DNA from 3 places in the Limosilactobacillus ingluviei str. Autruche 4 genome. Region 1 is predicted to be linked to each of the others. Evidence: predicted binding sites of a transcription regulator. Region 1 holds the regulator's gene; each other region holds the start of a gene.
What was found. The regulator Rex, encoded in region 1, represses fermentation and respiration genes when NADH is low (regulators of the CRP and FNR family bind a similar motif). The targets are predictions, from matches to a motif close to TTGTGAANTANTTCACAA.
Positions count from the first base shown of each region.

Region 1 (8,229 bases):
CTTTTAGGTTGTTTTAGTTTAATTCGTTTAAGACCCGCAGGGCAATGGCTTCACTCATTACTAAGTCGGTAAAGAGTTCGCCCCGGAGCGCCCCCAAGGCGGCTTTAAATTTGGCCTTACCTTGGACGACCCCAAAGCGCCGCGGAATTTTTTGAATATCACTGATGGCCATGCCGACGGTTTTGTCATCAGCTTTGTTAAGGAAGTGACCGTTGATATCATACGGCCGCCCGTAAATCATTCCGGCCACTTGCGCCGGATCGACGTTCGGGAAGATTGAAGCCTTGTGGGCCCGCCACAGGGGCATCGAGTCGATCGATTCTTCGGTCCCTAACCCGCAGATCAACAGTTGGGCTTGCTTAGCGACTTCCAAGGTTTGCTTGATGGAAGGTTCTTCAATAAAGCCTTGGCGGACATCATCGTTAATGATGTATAACGGCCCGGGAATCGTGTAGTAGTGCGCGTCATATTTCGTGGCGGCCCGTTGCGTCATCCGCATCGAACCCGTTGAAGAGTGGTAGCGCATGTTTTCACCGATGAACTGAACAAAGGTCAGATCGTCCCGTTCCGATTTTGCGAAGTGACTGATGACATCATAAATGGTCTCACCCCACGATAGGCCCACGATTTGACATTGCTTAATCAAAGCTTGGGCTTGGATCGCCGCAAAGGCGGCCACGCGGTCATCGCGGGTTCCGATGTTTTCGGGGTCCTTGATGACGTAGAGTTGCTGGATCTTAAAGTGCTGCTTTAATTGTTGCTCCAACTCCACGCTGCGTTCGTAATTCGAATGCACGGTGATTTCGACGATCCCGCTGGCCAATGCCTCATCCAGGTATTTCAAAATTAAGTAACGGCTTAGCGAATATTTTTCCACCATTTTGTTAATAGGCATCTTGCTGAAGTAGTAATCTTGGGCAAGTTGACCCAACAAATGTACGTGTTGTGCGTCCATCATTCATCCCACCTTTTATAAGTTAATTGGCGTATTTACCCATTTTTCGGTCAAACGGTTTTCATATCCCACTATCTATTTATAATTGTAACCAGTTTTTTGACGAACGACAAGCCAAAACGAGCTGATTATCTTTTTAATGAATTTTTAAAACTGACAACGCTGCCGGAATTTTTGGTGGAGCTAAAAAGCCCGGGGCACTAAGCTAAGCCCCGGGCTTTGGGATGATTAATTCGGCAACAGGTCCAAGAAGTTGGCCAGCTGGTTTAGGTAGGATTGGTGCCCAGTCAAAGCTTTGATTTGAGCTTGCACCGTGGTTAAATTGTCCGTAATCAACCCATCGGCGTGGTCAAAGATCAATTGTTTGATCACCGCGGGCTCATTAGCGTCCCAAGCCAAGACCGGCTTGTGTTGGCGGTGGGCTTGGGTGATGAAATCCTGATTTAAGGTCGAATATTCCATCGAGTACCCATCCGCCGCGCTGTTAGGGAAGGTAAAGTTGTAAGGTTGAATGTAATAGACCGTTAACGCGGGATTGGCACGTTGGAGTTGCCGGACGGCCGTGTAATCTAGCGAATGGACCCGATCGTGCTGGGCTAACAGGGTTGCCCCGTAGCGCTGGTTAAAGCGTTGGATCATGTCGGCCGAGTCGTGGGGCGTGGTCTTGATTTCGACCAGCAGTGGTTGGTGGAGTTGCTGAGCGGCTTTTAGGTACTGATCAAATGACGCAACGGGCGCTTGGTGACCATTTTCTTTCGCCGTTAGGGCCGTCAGCTGGCGCAGGGTTAATTGATAGGGAGCCTGATTGACCCCCGTCAAGGCCCGCAAATTTTCATCGTGCATGGCCACAAATTGGTGGTCCTTGGTCTCATGGATGTCCATTTCCACGAAATCCGGGTGGAAATGGGCGGTCTTTTTCAGGGCCGGAATTGTATTTTGCACCCCGTTGCCATTGACGACGCCACGGTGGGCAATCGTAAGGGGGCGGGTCAGACTGTGCTCGCTGAAGTAGGTGCTGGCGTTGGCCGCCGCAGCTAAGGTAAACAGGGCGATTAAGGCTACCGGCAGCCCCCACTGGCGCCAAGTCGCGCGGCGGTGACCAAAGGCCAGGGGGGACGAGGGCAGTTCATCCGCAATTAAGACCAAGAGGCTGAGGATGGTCTGCCAAACGATCAAGAACTCGCTACCGAGTTGGACCAGAGTTAAATTTGCGGTTGCTAAGTGGTGCGGCCACGGGGCGGGCAGCAGATCAAAGCCCGCTTGAGCCACCAAACTGGTCAGGTAAAAAAGCAAAATGACTAACGTCGTCAGCACCGCCAAAGTGAGGAGTTGTTTGACCAGGGGCCACCACTGGCTATGCGCGGTGCGTTGCCAACTGCTGATGAAGGCTGCTTTGGTAGGGACGTGATGGTAAACCATGGTTGGCAGGGTATACAACAAGCGGACCCCGAAGGCGAGGATCACGACGTAACCAAGCACGGTCCCGCTGATCAGCCAGCCGTTGCGGGTCAGGTAGTCCAAGATGAAGGCGGGGACTTTGACCTTGGTTAAGAGCGGGGTTTTGAAAATCAAATTACTGACCGGCAGGATCAAGCTCAAATAGCCCTGTAACAAGGCTAACGAACCCAAGCGCATGTGGGCCAGGGAAGCCCAACTCTCGCCCAGCCAATTGCGCCAGTCAAAGCGGTCGCGGGCCAGCTGGCGGACCGCAATCAACAGGAGGGTAAACTGCGCATAAATGACCCATAGCAACGCCAAAAGTTCAAGAAATAAGGCGATGACCACCAGGGGATGGTGGGTGAGGATCGTGACCACGTTTTGGTAGGAGACAAAGGGGATTTCGCCCGCTTGTAAAATCCAGGTGGTGGCGAATTTAAAACTGGGAATCACGAGAAATTGAATCAGCAAATCTAAGCCGTAACTTATAGCGACAAAGGTCAGCCAGTGGGCCCGGAAAATTTGCCGGTGGCGCTTAAAGGCGTCCCAAAATACTGGCATAATTTCCTCCTTTTTCTGTACATATTTTTCATGTGATAATTATGCCACATCTGCCTGCTGCCCAAAAGAAAACCGCTCCCAAGGGCAGCGGTTTGTGTAAACTTAGGCGAGCGTTCAATTTTAATGCGGCTGATTATGCTTGTTCTTGATCAAAGACTTCCAAGGCTTCGGCCGCATCGGCCCAAGCTTCTTCAGTCTTGGCCAGCTTGGCACTGACTTGATCCAACTCTTTTTGTAGGTCACTGAGCTTGGCAATGTCGGTGGCAATGTCGGGCTTGCTCATCTCTGCTTCAATCGCAGCTTGTTGTTCGCTCAAGTCCGTCATCGTTTGTTCCAATTGATCGGCTTGGCGTTGGAGCTTGCGGCGGGCCCGTTGGGTTTCCTTGCTTTGTTGGTAGGATTGTTGCTTTGCCGATGGCGCGCTGGTGGTCGTCGGGTTTGCGGTGGCCGGCTGGCTGGCCGCTTGCTTGGCTAAGGCCGCAAGGTAGTCGTCGTAGTTGCCTTCGTACGCCGTCATCTGATCCTTGGTTACCGCCAAGACGTCGGTGGCCACTTGGTTGATAAAGTACCGGTCATGGGAGATAAACAGCACGGTCCCCGGGAACTCATTAATCGCCGTTTCCAAGACTTCCCGACTGTCGATGTCCAAGTGGTTGGTCGGTTCATCGAGAATCAAGTAGTTGATCGGTTCAAAGGAGAGCTTGGTTAATTCCAAGCGGGCCTTTTGTCCCCCCGATAAGTCCTTGACCAGCTTAAAAACGTCATCGCCCACGAATAAGAAACTCCCCAGCAAGGAGCGAATTTCGGTTTCGGGGACTTCTGGATGGTCATCCCACACTTCATCGAGGACGGTCTTTTCCGGGTGCAGTTGTTGTTGCTCCTGGTCGTAGTAGCCGATTTGCAGGCCGACCCCAAACTTAATCTCCCCGCTGATGGCCGGTAGTTTATGCAAGAGGGTCTTGAGCAGCGTGGATTTGCCGATCCCGTTGGGGCCGATGATGCCGATTCGCTGGCCCTTGGTTTCAGTAAAGGAGAAGGGGCCGGCTAAGGGCTGGTCGTGGTAGCCGATTTTTAAATCTTGCACCGTTAACACGTCGTTGCCGCTTGGTTCACCGTAGGTAAAGGAGAAGTGAATGGAGCGGTCATCGCTGACCGGGCGGGTTAAGCGGTCCATTTTTTCCAGCTGCTTGCGCCGGGCTTGGGCGCGCTTGGTTGTCGAAGCGCGGACAATGTTGCGGTTGACAAAGTCTTCTAAGGCGGCAATCTTTTTTTGCTGTTGTTCGTAGTGCTTTAGTTCAGCTTTGAGCTTGTCGGCCTTATGGTGCATAAAAGCAGTGTAGTTCCCGGTGTAGTGGGTCAACGTTTTGTTATCCAGGTCATAGACTTCATTAACGACCTTGTCTAAGAAGTAGCGGTCGTGCGACACGATTAATAAGGCCCCGGCATACCCCTTTAAGTAGTCTTCCAACCAGCTCAAAACCCCCATGTCAAGGTGGTTGGTTGGTTCGTCGAGGATCAACAAGTTGGGGGCTTGGAGCAGGATTTTGGCCAGGGCCAACTTGGTCTTTTGCCCTCCGGAGAGCGAATTGACCGGCATCTCATACATGGCTTCGCTAAAGCCAAAGCCGGTTAAGACCCCGCGAATTTTGGAATCAATGGCAAAGCCGTCCTGCTTTTTAAAGCTGGTTTGCAAGCGATCATATTCGCTGAGAATTTCTTGGTAGGCCGGACTGGTGGCATCCACGCTGGCCAGCTGTTCTTCTAAAGCGTGCAGCCGCTTTTCCATCGCGTGAAGCGGCGCAAAGACGCCGTCTAATTCGGCCCAAATCGTATTTTGACTGTCGAGGCCTTGATCCTGGGCTAAGTAACCGATCGTGACGTTTTTGCCGACGGCCAGGGTCCCTTCATCGGGTTCGGTAATTTGGGCCAGGATCTTGAGCAAGGTCGTCTTCCCTGCCCCGTTGCGGCCGACCAAGGCGACCCGGGCCTGATCATTGATTTGTAAGTTGATATTGTGAAATAAAACGTCCGCCCCAAACCGGCGCAAGACGTCGTGGGTTTGCAATACAAGCATTTTGTCAAAACCTATCTTTCTATCCGTTCTTATCTTCAGTCAATCCAAATTTTACCATGCTTTTTTGCCAACCAACCATAACTTTTCTTGCAATTAGGTTCACAAAGGAGCCGGGAATTGCTAGAATAAGTTGTATGCTAAATTCACAAGAACCATAAATTTTTAGTTGAGGAGGGAATGTGAACATGCCATCTCGGAAAATTCCGCGGGCGACAGCCAAGCGACTGCCGGTCTATTACCGTTACTTGAACGTGCTCTTGAATGCCAATAAGAAGCGGGTGTCATCGACTGAATTATCAGAGGCAGTCCAAGTTGACTCTGCCACGATTCGCCGGGACTTCTCTTACTTTGGTGAATTAGGGAAGCGGGGCTACGGCTATGATGTCGAGAGCCTGTTAAAGTTTTTCCGGGGGATCTTGAACCAAGACAAGCTGACCAGTGTCGCCTTAGTCGGGGTCGGGAGCCTGGGGAGTGCCTTGATGAATTACAATTTCCACCAAAGCACCAACTTACGGATCAGCGCGGCCTTTGATCCGAAGCCGGAATTGGCGAATACGATCAAGAGTGGGATTCCGGTTTATCCGGCGTCTGAATTAAAGAAGCAGATTAAAGAACAACAAATTGACGCGGTCATTTTAACCGTGCCCGGGGAAAAATCCCAGGCCGTGACGGATGAACTCGTTGAAGCGGGGGTTCACGGGATCTTAAACTTTACTCCAGTCCGGTTGTCAGTTCCCAAGGATGTCCAAGTCCAAAATATTGATTTGACGAATGAATTGCAAACCTTGATTTACTTTATTGAAAGCAACAAGGGGCAAGATTAGTTCGCCGCTTTTCCCAAGCGGGTGTGGCTTGGGTTCGTTAGCGCTGTTCCAGCTGAGCTGGGGCAGCTTTTTTGATACCGATGCCAACGGCGCTCTACCAATCGCTCGGCCAATACGTCAAAAAAGGTCAAACTTTTTGGTTGCAATCTGACTGAACCGTGTTATAGTAGAAAATGTAATTAGCACTGAACGAGGTTGAGTGCTAACACTCCTCAACCAGGAGTGCTAAAATTACGGAAACTAGAATTATTATATGGAGGGATTAACGTGTTAAAGCCATTAGGAGATCGCGTAGTTCTGAAAGCTGAAGAAGAAGAAAAGACGGTTGGGGGCATTGTGTTAGCTTCCAACGCCAAGGACAAGCCTACGACGGGGAAGGTTGTTGCTGTCGGTGAAGGGCGGACCTTGGACAATGGTCAACACGTTGCCGTAAGCGTTAAGGAAGGCGATAAGGTCCTCTTTGATAAGTACGCCGGCCGGGAAGTTGAATACGACGGGGGAAAGTACCTGGTCGTTCACGAAAAAGACCTGGTGGCCGTGATTGATTAACCGCCACGATTAAGTTGGCCAATTGATTAAGTTTGAAATTAATTTGAGGTGAAATAAGAATGGCAAAGGAATTGAAGTTTGCTGAAGATGCACGTCGGGCAATGTTGCGCGGGGTTGACAAGTTAGCTGACACGGTTAAGACGACGATTGGACCAAAGGGCCGCAACGTGGTCTTAGAACAAAGCTACGGCTCCCCAACGATTACTAACGACGGGGTGACGATTGCCAAGAACATCGAATTGGAAGATCACTTTGAAAACATGGGGGCCAAGCTGGTTTCTGAAGTTGCTTCCAAGACTAACGACATTGCCGGGGACGGGACGACCACGGCGACGGTCCTGACCCAAGCGATCGTCAACGAAGGGATGAAGAACGTGACGGCCGGGGCGAACCCAGTTGGCATCCGGCGCGGGATCGAAAAGGCTACGGCCGCAGCCGTGGCTGAATTGAAGACGATGAGTCACGATGTCAAGACCAAGGATGACATTGCACAAATCGCTTCGATCTCTGCTGCAAACCCAGAAGTAGGCCAATTGATTGCGGACGCAATGGAAAAGGTTGGTAACGACGGGGTTATCACGATTGAAGACTCCCGTGGGGTGGACACCAGCGTGGACGTGGTTGAAGGGATGAGCTTTGACCGCGGGTACATGTCCCAATACATGGTTACTGACAACGACAAGATGGAAGCTAACCTGGACAACCCATACGTCCTGATCACGGACAAGAAGATTGCCAACATCCAAGACATCTTGCCACTGCTCCAATCCGTTGTGCAAGAAGGTCGGGCCCTGTTGATCATCGCCGATGACATTACGGGTGAAGCCTTGCCAACCTTGGTTCTCAACAAGATTCGGGGAACCTTTAACGTGGTAGCGGTAAAGGCGCCAGGCTTTGGTGACCGGCGCAAGGCCCAACTGGAAGACATCGCAGTCTTGACCGGTGGGACGGTGATCTCTGATGACTTAGGGATGCAATTAAAGGACGCGACGATTGACCAACTTGGTTCAGCCAACAAGGTAACGGTTACTAAGGACAACACGACGATCGTTGACGGGGCCGGGGACAAGGCCGCAATTGCTGACCGGGTTGAACAAATCAAGAAGGCCATTGCCGAAACTTCCTCTGACTTTGACAAAGAAAAGCTCCAAGAACGGTTAGCGAAGTTAGCCGGTGGGGTTGCCGTTGTTAAGGTCGGTGCCGCTACGGAAACGGAATTGAAGGAACGCAAGTACCGGATCGAAGATGCCCTGAACGCTACGCGGGCCGCTGTGCAAGAAGGGTTCGTTCCTGGTGGTGGGACGGCCTTGGTAAACGTTATCCCAGCCTTGGAAAAGGTTGAAGCCGAAACGACGGGTGACGAGCAAACTGGGGTTAAGATCGTAAAGGCAGCCTTAGAAGCACCAGTTCGTCAAATTGCCGAAAACGCTGGGGTTGAAGGCTCAGTGATTATCAACCAACTGAAGAACGAACAACCAGGGATTGGTTACAACGCGGCGGAAGACAAGTTTGAAGACATGGTTGCAGCCGGGATTGTGGACCCAACCAAGGTTACCCGTTCAGCATTGCAAAATGCGGCCTCTGTGTCAGCCTTGTTGTTGACCACTGAAGCTGTGGTCGCCGACAAGCCAGAACCAAAGGACGCTGCTCCAATGAACCCAGCCGCTGGTGCCGGCATGGGTGGGATGATGTAATCCCTTGCCAATTTAACCAAAAGTCGCGGGCGACCGCGGCTTTTTTGCATGCCAAAGAAATTTAGAGGAATGCTTGTCATTTCACTAGCGCTTGCGTTACAATCTACAAATGGCCCCACGTAAATCCGCCATTTG
Region 1 covers NZ_HE997173.1:1,107,617-1,115,845, reverse strand. Annotated here, with positions in the region: gene BN54_RS05475 (sugar-binding transcriptional regulator) at 14-955, opposite strand; gene BN54_RS05470 (glycerophosphoryl diester phosphodiesterase membrane domain-containing protein) at 1,184-2,953, opposite strand; gene BN54_RS05465 (ABC-F family ATP-binding cassette domain-containing protein) at 3,087-5,027, opposite strand; gene BN54_RS05460 (redox-sensing transcriptional repressor Rex) at 5,213-5,851, shown strand; gene groES (co-chaperone GroES) at 6,119-6,400, shown strand; gene groL (chaperonin GroEL) at 6,460-8,094, shown strand.

Region 2 (8,229 bases), on a different contig from region 1:
CGATTGGCGTTCCCCGGACGAAAAATGGGGTCAAGCCGCGGTTACCGCTGGCTAACTTTACCGCCGTTGACACCTACCCGGCGGCCCAGTTTACGGAGTTAGGGGATTATGATGAAGTAGTCCGTGACTATTATTTGCACCGGCCCAGCCACCCGAAGGACACGGACTGGACAACGACTCAGCGGGACTTTTTTGCGACCCTGCGCCGGCCAGCCGTCGCCGCCTTTGTAAAGGCGCAGGGGTTTGAGCTTACGCGTTAACTCAGAATTAATTTTACTAAGGGGGAAGAGGAAATAGTAACGTTATTTTTAGCGCCGAGCAGCGGTTCATCCCGTAAAGCGCGGGCGTGGCTCACGGCGCACCAAATTCCGTTTGTAGAGCGCAATCTGGCAGTCGAACCGTTGAGTTTAGCGGAAATTAAGTCGATTTTGAAAATGAGCGAAAATGGGATTGACGATATCATTTCCAAACGTTCCAAGGCTTACCAAGCCCTGGACATTGAGCTGGATGAATTATCATTAAGCCAGCTGACGACTTTGATTCAAACGCACCCCGGCTTGGTGCGCCGGCCGATTATCCTGGATGATAAGCGGATATTGGTGGGTTACAATGAAGATGAGATTCGGCGCTTCTTGCCCCGGCAAGTGCGGCGCTTAGAATTGGCCAAGGCCCAGCAAGCAGCGTTGGGGTAAAAAAACAGGCGGCTTCCGCCCTGATTAATTCGGGGAGGAAGCCGCCTGTTGGCGTTTTAGGCCCGGCGCAATTTTAAGAGGCCGCTGAGCAAGAGCCCTAGGCAGGTGAACGGTAGCCAGGCAAAGCCCAGTGAGTACCACGGCAGCCAGTGACTAGCGGCAGTGACCAGCGCTTGAATCGGTGCAGTGTGCGCCAAAACCGGCGGTAGATCCTTAAAGAGGCTTAAAAAGGCCGGGAGAGCCGTTAGCCCAACGGTTAACCGAAAACTGGTCCGATCTAAGCCCAGCCAGGGGGTTAAAATTCCCAGGACAATTAAGGCAATCACGAGCGGGTACAGGAAGGTCAGGATGGGGGCCGACCAGGCGATGATCAGATCTAACCCGAGGTTAGCGATCAGAAAGGAACCGCCGCAGGCCAAGCGTAAAAAGGTCCGGTAGCTAATACGAGGGAACAGCTGGTTGAGGGCTTGGGCAAAGGCGGCCACTAACCCCATCGCGGTCGTGATACAAGCCAAAATGGTTAAGACCGCCAACAACCCGTCCCCTAAGCTGCCTAAGTAGTGGTGGGCAACTTGCGCCAGGGTGATGCCGCCGTTGGCACCGAGGGCAAATTTTGCCCGGCTGGTAGCACCCAACCAAATCAAGCCGAGGTAGATAATTGCCACACTCCCCATTCCGATCAGCCCACTTTTGATGGTCGCCCACGAGACCGCGGTCCGATCGGTGACCCCTAACTCATGGATGGCGGTAATGATCGTCATCCCAAAGATTAACCCGGCCAGGGCATCCATCGTGTTATAGCCCTGCAAAAAGCCATTGGCAAAGGCCGCTGGGCGGTAGCTCCCTAGGGCGGCCAGGTGGTGCGCTTGACCGAGGGGGTGGCTAAAGGCCAGGGCAAAGATTACGGCTAGAATCAGCAAGAATAAGGGGTTTAAGTATTTCCCGATCAAAGCGGTGATTTTGCTTTCTTGGACCATCGCCAAGTAGGTTAAGCCAAAGAAAAGGCCAGTATACAGCAATAATCCGCCGCCTTGCCAGTGGGCCGGCAAAAACGGGGCGATCCCGATCGTATAAGAAACCGTCGCCGTGCGGGGCGTGGCCAGCAGGGGACCGATCGTCAGTTGTACCAATAAGATCAGCGGCAAGGCGCCCCATTTGCCCAAGGGTTTCGTGAGCTCATACAGGCCGCTGGTTTTGGAAAGGCCCAGGGCTAAAAAGGCCATCAGGGGCAACAAGACCCCCGAAAGCAAGAAGCCGCCGGCGGCCGCCAGCCAGTGTTGCCCCGCCAATTGGCCGAGGTGGACCGGGAAAATCAAATTTCCGGCCCCAAAGAGCATCCCAAAAAAGAGGGAACCTAGCACCAAATAATCTTTCCAGGTGAGTTTTTGAGTCACAATGATAAATCCTTTCTATGGGAGGACGCTGCTGATCCCCCGGTTAGTATTTACTACGTTTTGTTTTGGTTGACACGAAAGGTAATTATACCATATTGGTTTGCCAGCTGGGGCGATCCAAAAGTGTTCATTAAGCACAGCAACCGGCCTGGCCTAGTTTCTAACCACTAGTTGAGGTTAGGGAGCAAAGTAGACCAATATTTTTTTAGGGGTCACTTAGGACGAGTTTGCATTTACTTTCACATGCTCTGAAGGCGGTTCCATTGTCGCTTGGTTGGGAAAACGCCCCCCCTTGATTGGGATATTATTCACAATTATAAACTTAAACAGTGGATAAATACCTATATTTCAAGGTATTAGACTTGTTGACTTTTTCACATTCGTAAGTTAAAGTAAGAACCGTAATCAAGTACAAGCACAGATCAGAGTTCAAGGAGGACTGTTTAGAATGGCTAAGCAGAATGAAACTCAAGTTACCCAAGATCCAAAGGCCCGGGCCGAAGCAATGGTGGACGCCTTAGTTAAAAAGGCCCACGCGGCTTTAGACGTCATGCAAGGTTTTGACCAAAAGACGGTTGACTACATTACCCACCAAATGGTCGAAGCTGGGCAAGACAAGCACATGGAGTTGGCGATTGAAGCCGTAAAGGAAACCGGCCGGGGAGTGGTCGAAGATAAGGCGATCAAGAATATGTTCGCAACCGAAGAAATCTGGCACCACATCCGCAAGCACCACACGGTCGGGGTGATTGAAGACAACAAGGCCGATGAATTGATCACCGTTGCCGAACCACTGGGGGTCTTAGCAGGGATCACGCCGGTGACCAACCCGACGTCGACGACTTTGTTTAAGGCGATCATTGCGATGAAGACGCGTAACCCGATCATCTTTTCCTTCCACCCGCAAGCCTTAGAGTGCTCCCGGCATGCGGCTAAGATCGTCCGCGATGCAGCGATTGCAGCGGGGGCGCCAGAGGGGGCAATTCAATGGATTGACGAACCAAGCCGGGAAACCAGCACGGCCTTGATCAACCACCCTGGGATTGCCTGCACCTTGGCAACTGGGGGTCCAGGGATGGTTAAGGCGGCTTACTCCACGGGGAAGCCAGCCTTAGGGGTCGGTCCTGGGAATGGGCCCGTCTACATTGAAAAGAGTGCCAACCTCGCCCGGGCCATTAACGACCTGGTCTTATCCAAGACCTTTGATAATGGGATGATCTGTGCCACGGAAAACAGTGCCGTGATTGATAAGGAAATCTACGCCGAAGTGAAGGCCGGCTTAGAAGCCAACCGGGTTTACTTCGTGCCAAAGCAAGATCACGCCAAGTTGCGGACGACGATGTTTAATGAAAAGACCGGGGGCGTCAACGGGCCGATTGCCGGGATGTCAGCAATGAAGATTGCCGAAATGGCGGGCATTAAGGTTCCAGCCGACACGCAAGTCTTAGCCGTTGAAGTAGAAGAAATCGGGCCCAAGGAATTGCTGTCCGGTGAAAAGTTAAGCCCAGTCTTGTCAGTTTACCAAGCCCAAAGCAAGGACGATGCCTTTGCCAAGTGTGAAGCCTTGCTCAACTACGGGGGCTTGGGCCACACGGCGGCCATTCAAACGACTGATATGGACCTGGCCCGCGAATATGGGGTCGCTATGAAGGCGTCCCGGGTAATCGTTAACTCCCCATCGGGGCTAGGGGGCATTGGGAACATCTATAACCGGATGACGCCATCGTTAACGTTGGGGACCGGTTCATGGGGGGAAAACTCAATTTCTCACAACGTCACCGATTACGACCTGCTTAACATCAAGACAATTGCCAAGAGGCGGAATAACATGCAATGGATCAAATTACCACGAATTTACTTTGAACGCGACTCCGTTCGTTACCTCAAGGACATGCCAAACATCAACCGGGTCTTCATTGTTACGGGCCCATCGATTTACGCGCACGGCTACGTTGATGTCGTAGTTGATCAATTGAAGTTGCGGCAAAATGATGTTCAATACTTGGTCTTCTCGGACGTCGAAGCTGACCCATCGACCAAGACGGTTGAAAAAGGGGTCGCCTTGATGAAGTCCTTTAAGCCCGACACGATTATCGCCCTCGGGGGTGGTTCGCCATTGGACGCGGCCAAGGGGATGTGGATGTTCTACGAAGACGAGAATGCTTCCTTCTTTGGCGCTAAGCAAAAGTTCTTGAACATCCGTAAGCGGGCCTACCGCTTTGACAAGCCAAGCAAGGCCCAAATGGTCGCTATTCCGACAACGTCCGGGACGGGATCCGAAGTAACGCCATTTGCCGTTATTACTGACTCCGAGACCCACGTTAAGTACCCATTGGCTGACTATGCTTTGACGCCAGACGTGGCCATCGTGGACCCGCAATTTGTCGACACGGTACCAAAGGGCAACATTGCAGCTTCTGGCTTGGACGTCTTGGCCCACGCGATGGAATCCTACGTTTCCTCGATGGCGTCCGATTACACCCGGCCACTGTCCTTGCAAGCCATCAAGCTGGTCTTCCAAAACCTGACTAAGTCTTACAACGGGGATCCGGAAGCCCGGGCGGCGATGCACAATGCTTCGACGTTGGCGGGGATGGCCTTCGGGAATGCCTTCTTAGGGATCAACCACTCGATTGCCCACAAGTTGGGTGGGGAATTTGGTTTGACCCACGGGATCTGCATTGCCATTACCATGCCGCACGTCATCAAGTTCAATGCGACCCTGCCAAAGAAGTTCAGCACGTGGCCGAAGTACGAAGCCTTCCGGGCGGAAGAAGACTACGCGACGATTGCCAAGACAATTGGCCTGACTGGTGACAGCAACCAAGCCTTGATTGACCAACTGTGCGAAAAGGTCAAGGAATTGGCCCACTCCGTTGGGGTCACCTTGAGCTTGAAGGCTTGGGGCGTTGACAAGGCCCACTTCGACCAAGTGGTTGACAAGTTAGCCGCCTTGGCCTACGAAGACCAATGTACGACGGCCAACCCGCAAGAACCACTGATCAGCGACCTGAAGCAAATCATGATTGATGAATACGACGGCAAGGGTGTCGAAACCAAGTAAGCCGTTGGTAATTCACTAGCTAAAAAGCCCTGGTGAGCACTACGCTCGACCAGGGCTTTTCGCGTTGATCGTTACTTGAATTGATCGACGGGGCCGAGGTAATCAGTATCAATCCCCAACCATTTCTTGTTGATTTGGCGCAAGGTCCCATCTTTTTGTAAGACTTTGAGGGCGTAGTTGATTTTCTTAACCAGGGTGCGGTCCTTTTTCCGGATTCCCACGGCGACTTCGTCTTGGGGAAAGACGTCCGAACCAATTAACTTATAGTCATTGGAACCAGCGAGGTGCTTAGCGTAGTAACCACCATAGACCGTCCCGGTTAAGACCCCGTCGATGCGGCCGGCTTTAAGATCCAAGAAGGCCGAGTTGTTGTCTTGGTAGATAATCCGGCCTTTGACGTAGCGCTTCAGCTTAGCGGGGTACTTGTAAAAATCAGTATAAGCGGTCGAACCTTGTTGCAGACCGACCACTTTGCCTTTCATATCAGCAAAGGAATTGATCCCGGCATCCTTGCGCACTACCAAGGATTGGCCGCTGCGCTCATACACCCGGCTGAAGGCTTGCTGTTTGGCCCGGGCGGGGGTGGCGGTGTAGCCATTCCAGATGACATCAATCGTGCCGTTTTTAAGTTCGGTTTCCTTCATCGCCCAATCGATCGACTGGAATTCGGGCTTGAGGCCCAAGACTTTGCAAACGGCGCGGGATAAATCAACGTCGTAGCCGACTAGCGTCCCATTCTTTTGCCGGAAGTCCATCGGCACAAAACTGTCATCGACCCCGATCAGCAGGGTCCCCCGCTTCTTGATTTGGGTCCATTGATCACTTTGGTCCGCCCGTTGGTTGGCCAAGCTGCCGACGGGACTAATCAAGAGACTTACGATTAGGGTTGCAATCAAACTGAAACTGATTAACCAACGCTTTTTTTGCATAAACGCTCCTCCTTTAGTTGTCATTAACGTAAACAAGAATAAAAAAGCACCCCCACCACCAAAAAATGGTGACGGGGGCGCTTGGCGCGGTCCCACCCCGGATCCCTGCTTTTTCACAAAACCAGACTCAGTAGGTTCAATCATTAAACCCGTGGGGATAACGGCCGCCGACCGGCCCACGCTTACTGCCTTCAGCGGGGCAACTGACAGGGGTGATTCACTTTACCGGTTTGGTCGGCTTTCACCAGTTCCGACTCGCTGGACAAATCAAGTCAAGTTACTAGTCTGCTCGTGGTTGTTAATGATAATCTAATCGAATTCTCATTCTTTGTCAAGGGCCGCGAAAAAATTGTGGGCAATTTGTTGGTACACGGCCGGCGCAGCGAGAAATTCCGCGAGGTTCAAATGTTCATTTACCTGGTGCGATTGGGTGTCATCGCCCGGGCCGTATTCCACGAAGGCAAAATCCGGATTGCCCTTAACGTACATCGACGCGTCAGTGGCGCCCTTGGAAATGACGACGGGTGCGTCAACTTGGTTAATTTCCTTCACGGCGGCTTGCACCTGGGTGATAAATGGGTTGGCGGGGTCCGTGACGACCGGAGCAAAGTCGCCGACTACTTCTAGCTCCAAGGCCGCCCCGCCTTGGTTGAGGCGCTCAATAATGGCTTGCAAGCGGGCTTGGGTCGCTTGGTTGTCGCATTCCGGAATGGTGCGGACATTGCCCTTTAAAAAGGCCGCGTCGGGGATCGTATTTAACTGTTCACCCCCGTGCAGGACCGTAATCGAGTGGACCAAGGCGCCTAAGACCGGATTGTCATCGACCTCATCAAACGCCGTTTGTTCGGCGTTGATGAAATCAACCAGGTCCATCAAGGCGTTGTGACCAAGGGCGGGGGTGGAACTGTGGACGGCTTTGCCGCGGGCGTGGACGATGTAATCAAAGGAACCGCAGTGGGCGTATTCGATCGTTTGGGAAGAAGCTTCGGCCATGACCAAGGCCCTAACGCCCGCTAAGTAACCGCGTTGGGTCAAGGCCGTGGCGCCCGTACCGCTGCCTTCTTCGTCACCAGATAGCAGGAGCCGAATCGTGCCCGTCTTGGGCAGTCCAGCGGCATGCAACTCGATCAAGGCAATGACGGTTGCAATCAGCCCGCCCTTCATGTCAACGGCGCCCCGTCCGTAGATGGCACCATCATGGATTGCCGCCGCAAAGGGGTCCGTTTGCCAGGCGCCGGCTGCATTGGGCGCGACCGTATCGAGGTGGCCAGCAAAGGCCAGAATTGGTTCTTGGCCCGTCCCAATTTCGGCGACCAGGCCCGCCCGGTGGGGGGCGAATTCGACCAGTTCACTTTGAATGCCGTGTTCAGCCAGGACTTGCTGGAGCCACTGGGCCAGGGGGGCTTCGTTGCCGTTGGCGGTATTAAATTGGATCGCCTTTTTTAATAAGGCGAGGCGCGCGTTGTCTTCCATCTCGATCAGCCTTTCTCATTTATTTTTAATCTACTCTCATCATACGAGAGCCGGAAAGAAAAGTAAAGTTAGTTGGCATGCAAAAAGTGGAATTGACCGTGGCGCTCAAAGCGGGCAGCGATTTGCAGCAGTTGCAGTTCTTGGCCCTTGCCGGCGATAAATTGAATCCCGAGGGGTAGCCCGGCGTCAGTCACGTAGGTTGGTAAGCTGATCGCCGGTTCCCCTGTTAAGTTGGCTTGCTGGGTAAAGGGCGAGCGGGTCAAAGCGGCCAGCCACTGGTCCCAAATGAACTGTTGTTGCTCCGCCGGGTTTAGTTCGGTAATGTGGGCCATGGTGGCCAACTCAGCAGGGGTATTCAAGGGCTGGTCGATGCGTGGGGCGATCGTGGCCGTGGTCGGCGTCAGCAAAAGGTCGTATTGCTCGTGGAAACGGGCCATTTGTTCACCAGCCAAATCCCAGGCACTTAAGGCCCGGCTGTACTGACTGGCCGAGACGTGGGTCCCGGTTTGATACAGGGCCCAGGTGAGCGGTTCCATGTCGGCTGGGGTAACCGGCCGCCCCAACCCAGCGGCAATTTGGTCAAACATTGCCGCCGTTTCGCCCTCATTCATCAGGTAGTAGGTCTCCATTAATTGGCGACCGTTGGTGGGCCAGTCGACTTCTTCAACGGTTAAACC
Region 2 covers NZ_HE997177.1:77,642-85,870, reverse strand. Annotated here, with positions in the region: gene BN54_RS09155 (NADPH-dependent oxidoreductase) at 1-260, shown strand, start outside; gene spx (transcriptional regulator Spx) at 294-692, shown strand; gene brnQ (branched-chain amino acid transport system II carrier protein) at 749-2,089, opposite strand; gene adhE (bifunctional acetaldehyde-CoA/alcohol dehydrogenase) at 2,535-5,150, shown strand; gene BN54_RS09135 (amino acid ABC transporter substrate-binding protein) at 5,222-6,079, opposite strand; gene BN54_RS09130 (ArgE/DapE family deacylase) at 6,401-7,552, opposite strand; gene BN54_RS09125 (amidase) at 7,621-8,229, opposite strand, start outside.
Region 2: the regulator Rex is predicted to act here: its motif matches at 2,383-2,400, upstream of adhE (bifunctional acetaldehyde-CoA/alcohol dehydrogenase).

Region 3 (8,229 bases), 800 kb from region 1:
TGATCCCTTGGTCTTCGTTGTCTAAACTAGTCCGGTAGTTGTGGGATACTTGAATGATTGCCTTGGATGGGATACAACCAACGTTCAAGCAGATCCCACCTAAAGTGTCTTCCTTTTCCACGACGGCTACCTTTTGCCCCAGTTCAGCGGCGTGAACGGCAGCAACGTAACCACCAGGGCCAGAACCAATGACAATCGTATCTAATTCAATCGGAAAGTCTCCTACAACCATTTAAATCATCCTTCCATTAACAACAATTCAGGGTCAGCCAACAATTCCTTCAGCCGGTTCATTGCCCGTTGAACCGTCCCACCATCAAGGATCCGGTGGTCAGCTGCCAACGAAAGCTTCAAGACCTTGGCAACCTTTACCAAGCCATCTTCAACAACTGGTTCTTCAGAAATCTTCCCCATCCCTAAGATAGCAACTTCTGGCCAGTTAATGATTGGTGTAAAGTGACCGCCACCGATGGAACCAATATTCGTAATTGACATCCCTGTGTTAGCCATGTCAGCACCACTCAGCTTACCATCCTTAGCCTTAGCCGTGTTTGCGGAAATTTCCTTTGCAATTGTAAACAGGCTCTTTTGATCAGCGTTCTTGATGTTTGGTACAAACAAACCGTTGTCCGTATCCGTGGCAATCCCAACGTTGATGTAGTCACGGTAGTGGATTTCCATGTTAGCCATGTCTACCTTAGCGTTAAATTCTGGGTATTCCTTCATGATAACGGCCAGAGCCTTTGTCATGTAGGCCATAAATGTCAGGTGAACATCGTGACTAGCGGCCAATTCCTTGTACTTCTTGCGGTGATCCCACATCTTGTCAACCACCACTTCGTCGAAGACATGAATCATTGGAATTTCGCTGACAGACTTAATCATTGCCTTAGCCGTAGCCTTCCGCACAGCTGACATCTTTTCAGCATGTTCTGGCCAGTCTGGGGCAGCAGCTGGCGCAGCCGTTGCTGTTGCCATCGTATTCGCAGCAGGCGTTGGCGTAGCAGCTGGCGCTGGCGCAGCGGCAACAGCGCCACCACCGTTCTTAAAGGCATCAATATCAGCCTTGAGAACTTGGCCGTGGTTACCAGTCCCGGCAACTTGCGCAATATCAACCCCTTGTTCGCGTGCGTACTTCCGTACCCCTGGCATGGCCAATACTGGTAAACTGTGATCAGCCTTTGCGACCGGAGCAGCTGGAGCTGGAGCTGGCGCAGCGGCCGGAGCTGGAGCTGGCGTGGCAGCTGGTTCAGGAGCTGGAGCTGGGGCTGGCGCAGCAGCTTCTTCAGCGCCTTCTTCAACATTTCCTTCCCCATCAGCAACTTCTAATTCAACCAAGACTTGCCCAACCGTAGCCGTTTCATCTGGTTGAACCAGAATCTTGGTAACCTTCCCGGTAACTGGGGAAGATAATTCTTCAACTGATTTATCGTTTTCGATTTGAACCAGATCGTCGTCCTTGTTAATGGTGTCACCTTCAGCAACGTGCCATTCACCGATGGTCCCTTCGGCCATCCCTTCACCAACGTCTGGTAACTTAAATTGGAACTTGCTACTCATTACTCTTTCACCTCGTTAGAAATTGACGGTGTCCTTGACAGCCTTTTCGATGTCTTCCGCATTTGGCAGCCACTGATCTTCGGCATCACTGAATGGGTATGGCGTGTCAGGAGCGCCAACAAACTTAATTGGAGCATCGAGGGAAAGGATTGCATCTTGAGAAATCAAGGAAGCAACTTGGTTCATTACGCCACCAGAACGTTGAGCTTCTTGAACCAAGACAACCTTTCCAGTCTTCTTAACCGTTGCCAGAATTGCTTCTTCATCCAATGGCGCAACTGTCCGCAAGTCCAGAACTTCGGCATTGATACCTTCAGCTGCCAACTTGTTAGCAACCTTCAGACTTTCTTGCAGCATGTAACCATAACTGATAATGGAAACATCCGTACCTTCACGCTTAACTTCTGCCTTGTCCAACGGAACCGTGTAAGCACCATCAGGAACTTCTTCACGCATGGAACGGTAAAGCTTCATGTGTTCCAGGAACATAACTGGGTCATCAGAACGAATGGCAGAAATCAGCAAACCTTTGGCATCGTAAGGACCTGATGGAATAACCACTTTCAGACCTGGCGTTTGTGCAGCTAACCCTTCCAAGTTATCGGAGTGCAGTTCCGGCGTGTGAACCCCACCACCAAATGGAGTCCGGATGGTAACTGGCATCTTCAACTTACCAGCCGTCCGGAAGCTTTCACGAGACATTTGGCCGGCGATTTGGTCAAAGGCTTCAAAAATAAAGCCCATGAATTGGATTTCTGGTACTGGACGCCAACCAGTAAAGGCTAACCCATTTGCCAGACCGATAATCCCAGATTCTGCCAATGGCGTATCAAAGACGCGGTCTTCACCGTGCTTTTCTTGCAAACCATCGGTAGCCCGGAAAACCCCACCGTTCTTACCAACGTCTTCACCGAAAACTAAAACTTTGTCATCACGGGCTAATTCTTCGTCCATGGCGTCCGTGATCGCCTTAACCATTGTTAATTTAGCCATGATTAGTTGCCCTCCTTAGCTTGGTATTCCTTAACCTGACGTTCAATTGCCGCTGGCGTTTCGTCAAAGGTTGCTTCAAGGAATTCAGAAACCTTTTGTACCGGTTGACTTTCAACAACTGCCATTGCCTTTTCGATTTCAGCTTCTACTTCATCTTTGTAGGCAGCTTCTTTTTCATCGTCCCAAAGGCCCTTGTTTTCCAAGAACTTCTTCATCCGAATCAGTGGATCCTTTGCAAACCATTCTTCTTCTTCAGACTTTTCACGGTAACGCTTTGGATCGTCCCCAGACAACGTGTGAGCCCCGAACCGGTAACAAATCGTTTCAATTAAGACAGGCCCGTTACCAGCCGCAATCCATTCACGTGCTTGCTTGGTAACTTCGTAAACAGCCAGGATATCCATCCCGTCAACCAGGACACTTGGAATCCCAGCAGCAACAGCCTTTTGAGCCAAGACAGGAGCTGCAGATTGAACATGACGTGGAACAGAGATTGCGTAACCGTTGTTTTGAACAACGAACAACGCTGGTGCTTTGAAGGAACCAGCAAAGTTAATCCCTTCGTAGAAGTCACCTTGAGAAGTCCCACCATCACCAGTGTAGGTCCAGGCAACGTTCTTTGAGCCGCTCTTCTTCAAACCAAGCGCTGCCCCAGCGGTTTGAACGTATTGGGCCCCAATGATGATTTGAGGTGGCACCGCGTTTAAACCATCTGGGTAAACGTTCCCGTTAACGTGACCGATTGACCACATGAAGGCCTTTTCCATTGGTAAGCCATGCTTGATTAATTGCGGGATGTCCCGGTATGCCGTTAACAAGAAGTCACCCTTGTCCATTGCGGCACTCGTCCCCATTTGGCTGGCTTCTTCCCCAGCGGTTGGAGCGAAGAAGCCTAACCGACCTTGACGGTTGAGCTTCGTTGAACGGTCACCCAAAACCCGTGACCAAAGCATTTGCTTGTAAAGGTCAACATATTGGTCGTCAGATAAGTCTGGCATCAAGTCAGGGTTCACAACTTCCCCATCGTTGTTCAGTACTTGCAAAGTCTCGTATTCTGGTGTGTGCTTGAGACTTTCAAAGTCTAATTGTGTCATTATCAATGCCCTCCTTTATTTCGTTAGCGCTTACATATAATATAAATCTTTTTGAAATTAAGTCAATATTGTGTAAAAAAATACTTTCCCCAATTTGAGATTCTTCACAAACATTGCCGCTTTTGTCAATTATCTATCACCGGTTTAATCATGTTCGCCTCTTTTTGACCGATAAATATGTTCACTAAATTTTTTTGGTTTTTTAACTAATGTTATCGCTTTCACAAATTTGAAAGTTGATATTGGCAAGGGAAATCGATTTATAGCCTGGTCTGTGATCTCACCGCGATCAAGTTTTCACGTAAGCTTAGCTTGGAAAAACACCCCCTTGACGGCTCTAAACCAGCTAAAAACCCGCAAATTTTATCTTCTTATCAGATAACTCCAAGCCAACTGCAAGGCAAACTGCCAGTTACTACCCCGCCAAACTAACGAGCCGCGCCAAGCTCTATCCACGAAATATACATCCGTTGGTCCAATTCGTTCATCACGAACGGGTGTTTAAAGCAACCACTATCCCCCATCTCTCAATCGCTACGCCCAAAGTTGACTAACTTCCAGAACACTTCCTACCCGTCTAACACGATGACAAACCCTAGTTCCAGCCCCTTCAGTTGACCATTCGCAGTGACAACTTTAGTAAATAATTTACTGAAAGAAAAAAGACGGGGCACTGCCACCGTCTTAGTAAGGTCTCTTAGACTTTAATTGTAATTGCAATCAGTGTGTTGGCTCTTAACCGACGCTGATGCCACCGTATCTAATTTGCTACCATCATTTGGTGTAAAGTAATACGATGGCCCATCAATCCCTTCATCGTAATCAATTTGTGCATCGAGCCCTTCAAAGAACCAGTAGTCAGCCGCTTGAACATAGAAGTGTAAGCCATCGACTTCCGTGTCAATCACCGGTTTGTTGGGATGGTCACACCGGGCCATCCCCGCCGAAAAGCCAGTATGGGCATTCGTTTCGCCATAGACTTTCCCAAAAAATTTGATGCCTTGACCCGGTTGAAGATGCATTTCTTCCTTAAACCACTGAATGATCCGGGGACTCAAATTCAACTTTGATAATGGTGCATTTCCTGCCATGATAAAATCTCTCCTCGCAATCGCTTTCAATTTGTAAGTTTAGAATAGCACACATTTAGCAAATGAAAAAGGATTTTGTTTAGGCCTCCCCTTCCCACTCGGCTAAAAAGCGCCTTACAAATTGGTGCATAAAAGTTTCCCGTTCAACAGCGATCGCCTGCGCGGTTTTGGTATTCAATAACCCTGCCAATTTAAAGAGCTTCTCAGAAAAATGGTTGATAATAGTCTCATTAGCTAAGTTCCGATACTCGGCCCGATCTAGGTGTTCCCGGGGAGATAGTTGAGGATCATATAGTTTTTCACGATGCTTGCCCCCATAATAAACTGCCCGGGCAATCCCAATGGCCCCTAATGCATCCAGCCAATCCGCATCCTGAACAATTTGGCCGGCCAATGATAGTTGGGGCCGCGAACCATCCAACGTATTGGCAAATGACATTTGCGTGATAATTTGCATGATTTCGGTTTGTTGGTCCGCCGAGAATTCTTGCTGACCCAGGAATTTTTCCACGGCCGCCTCAGCCGCCTGAACATCCGCAAAAAGTTTTTCGTCAATCGTGTCATGAAGATAAGCGGCCACGACTGGTAAGAAAGCATCAACCCCCTCCGCTTGGGCAATTTTTTTGGCTAAGCGGGCCACCCGCTTTAAATGATCCATGCCATGCCCGGTTGTATCGTGGCCAAGCTTTTCTTGCGCAAAGGCCTGCACGGCTTGCAGTTGTTGTTGCTGACTTAACATCGGTTGGTCCCTCATTTCTTAACTAAAAAGTACACGGTCCTAGCTGTTTAAGACTAGCAGACCGCACCAAATTTCACTCTAATTCACCTTTAGTATACCATTCCATCGTGAAACTTGTGACTTGAACTCTCGGTTTACATTATGTTAAGTTGTTATATACGTTCTAAAAATCATTTGGAAAGCGAGGGTGTTAATATGCACTTAACCAAAGCATCAATGGAAGATCTGGCACGAATTGTGGAAGTCTTGGAAGACGGCAAAAATCAACTCGCAGAACGAGGGGTTGACCAATGGCAAGGTGAATATCCAAACATCAGCCAAGTAAAGGCCGACATTGAAAACGGGTTTGCCTACTTAGTCCACGCGGATGATCACGAGACCGTGGGCGTCTTTTCAATTTTGCCGGCACCGGATCACTCCTATGACGAATTGGATGGTGAGTGGCTTTTGGATACAGACCGTTATTTAACCATTCACCGGGTCGCAATTCACTCTGCTCACGCTGGTAATGGGTACGCTTCTGGCTTATTCAAGGATTTGATTGACCACATCAAAGTCCATCGCGAAGATATTCTATCGTTACGGATTGATACCCATGAAGATAACCAGGCCATGCAACATTTGATTGAAAAGTACGGTTTCAAACGGGTAGGGACCCTCCACGGGGTTTACCGGCCGGAAGAAACCAGTTACGTTTACGAGATGTTGACCCAACAATAAAGCAAAAGGTTCGCTTGCCACTAACGCAAACGAACCTTTTTTAATTCTTCAGCTTTTGATTCAAAACATCTGTCACCAACATATGCCCCGGCGCATGCGTAATTACCAATGGCAACCGACTCGCCATTACCGCGTTTTGCGGGGTTACACCACACGGCCAAAATACGGGCAATTCGCCGGGACGCAAGGGCACCGGATCACCATAATCTGGGTGGGCCAGATCGTTAATTCCTAGGGCCATTGGATCCCCTACGTGAATTGGCGCGCCATGAACTCGTGGCATCGCAGCGGTTACTTGCACCGCCGTGGCAACTTGGTGAGCTAGCACTGGTCGCATGCTCACGACCATCTGCCCCTGCAAGCGCCCGGCGGAACGCAATGGTAAATTGGTATTGTACATCGGAACGTTGACTCCCAAGCTGGTATGCCGCATTTCAATCCCTGCTGCAACTAACTCCGCTTCAAAAGAGAAACTGCAGCCAATCAAAAAGGCTACAAAATCATTCTGCCAGTAATCATCAACCGCCGTTGGTTCAGCAACCAATTTACCATTTTGATAAACCCGATACCGCGGAAAGTCAGTTGCCAAATCAACATCCTGGGCAAATTCCTGCAATTGGCGACTACCCACGTCACTAACCTCTAAAATTGGGCATGGGCGCGGATTTCTTTGGGCGAGCAGCAAAAAATCATACGCATATGCTTGAGGAACAATCACTAAGTTTGCCTGAGTATAGCCGGGACAAACCCCACTTGTGGGACCTGTAAAGCGGCCTTGCCGGACCAAATGACGAAATTCCACCGGAGTGGTTGAGGATGTAATCATTCCGATCGCCTCCTAAAATTAAAATTGCATGAGATATTTTTAATTTAAAGGAGCGCTGCTCAATTGTCAATTCACTTTAAATCTAGCAAGCGGCTTTATCCAACCGTTAGCTTTTATTTCTTCACATTACTGACAACCACGGTTAGTTTTATTTTGCCGACTGGAAGGCAAACGAAAAATTATTACCAATTTGAACGTTGCTCAATTCGTTCCTGTAAGCGTTCAATCTGGCCTTCTAAATAATTGGCTTGCTTAATTAAAGTATGGGTTTTTGCTTGCGGATCATTCAAAACGGCAGCCGCCTTGGCCCGATAACGGCGATGCTTTTCAAACTGCATCGTCCCTACCGCTTCGCCGCTCTGTACTAGACCATCATAGCGACGTAACAGCTCTTGCAAGCGTTGGCGCGCCGACTTCACATGCGCCTTTCTTACCGTCGTTGATCGGTGGCGGTGCGACGGTGGCAGAGACCGGCTCATCACCGGTTTCGTTTGACCATTTACCAACGCCGTCAATGCCTGAATATCAACCGTCAGCAACGGTAAATTGGCCTGCTTTGCGGCTTCGATTCGTTGGAAATTCGGTAAGGGCCGCCCCGTTTGCTTGGCTAAGTGATAAAGCTGAGCGGGGAACCTGATTTTGCGTTGCTGCTTGGCTTGAATTTCTCTTTGTTCATCTTCTCGATAGTAACGACGCCAATCCATTGTTTGCCCCATTTCGTTCACTACTTAAAAATAAAAACGAAGCGCCCCGCGCCCCGTTTGACAACTTTAAAGTGGTTGCTTAACTGTATCTTGCATCCATGCCAAGGCCAAGGCGCCCTGTCCCAAGTGGGTCCCAATAACTGGCCCAAAGTAGGATAATTCAAACTCAATGTCTGGGTGCAACTCGCGTAAATGAGTTAACCACTTTTGCCCAGCTACTTCGTCATTTGCGTGCAGCACCATTGCGCGAACCGGGTAATCCAGGTGACTTAAATCATCCGCAAAAATCTGTTCACAGCGTAATTTGGCCTTTTTCATGGACCGCACCTTCTCAAAAGCTTCAATAGCATAGTTTGCGGTGTGCATCGTTAAGAGCGGCTTAATCTTTAGGATCGAACCAACGAACGCGGACGCATTTGAAAGCCGCCCGCCCCGCACTAAGTTTTGCAAATCATCAACCACAAAAACATTATTAAAAGTATCACGGTACGCCGTCAACTTC
Region 3 covers NZ_HE997173.1:306,776-315,004, reverse strand. Annotated here, with positions in the region: gene lpdA (dihydrolipoyl dehydrogenase) at 1-232, opposite strand, end outside; gene BN54_RS01550 (dihydrolipoamide acetyltransferase family protein) at 238-1,560, opposite strand; gene BN54_RS01545 (alpha-ketoacid dehydrogenase subunit beta) at 1,576-2,553, opposite strand; gene pdhA (pyruvate dehydrogenase (acetyl-transferring) E1 component subunit alpha) at 2,556-3,647, opposite strand; gene BN54_RS01535 (HesB/YadR/YfhF family protein) at 4,352-4,738, opposite strand; gene BN54_RS01530 (HD domain-containing protein) at 4,818-5,477, opposite strand; gene BN54_RS01525 (GNAT family N-acetyltransferase) at 5,673-6,197, shown strand; gene BN54_RS01520 (putative hydro-lyase) at 6,238-7,023, opposite strand; gene BN54_RS01515 (hypothetical protein) at 7,206-7,727, opposite strand; gene BN54_RS01510 (DegV family protein) at 7,794-8,229, opposite strand, start outside.
Region 3: the regulator Rex is predicted to act here: its motif matches at 3,857-3,874, upstream of pdhA (pyruvate dehydrogenase (acetyl-transferring) E1 component subunit alpha).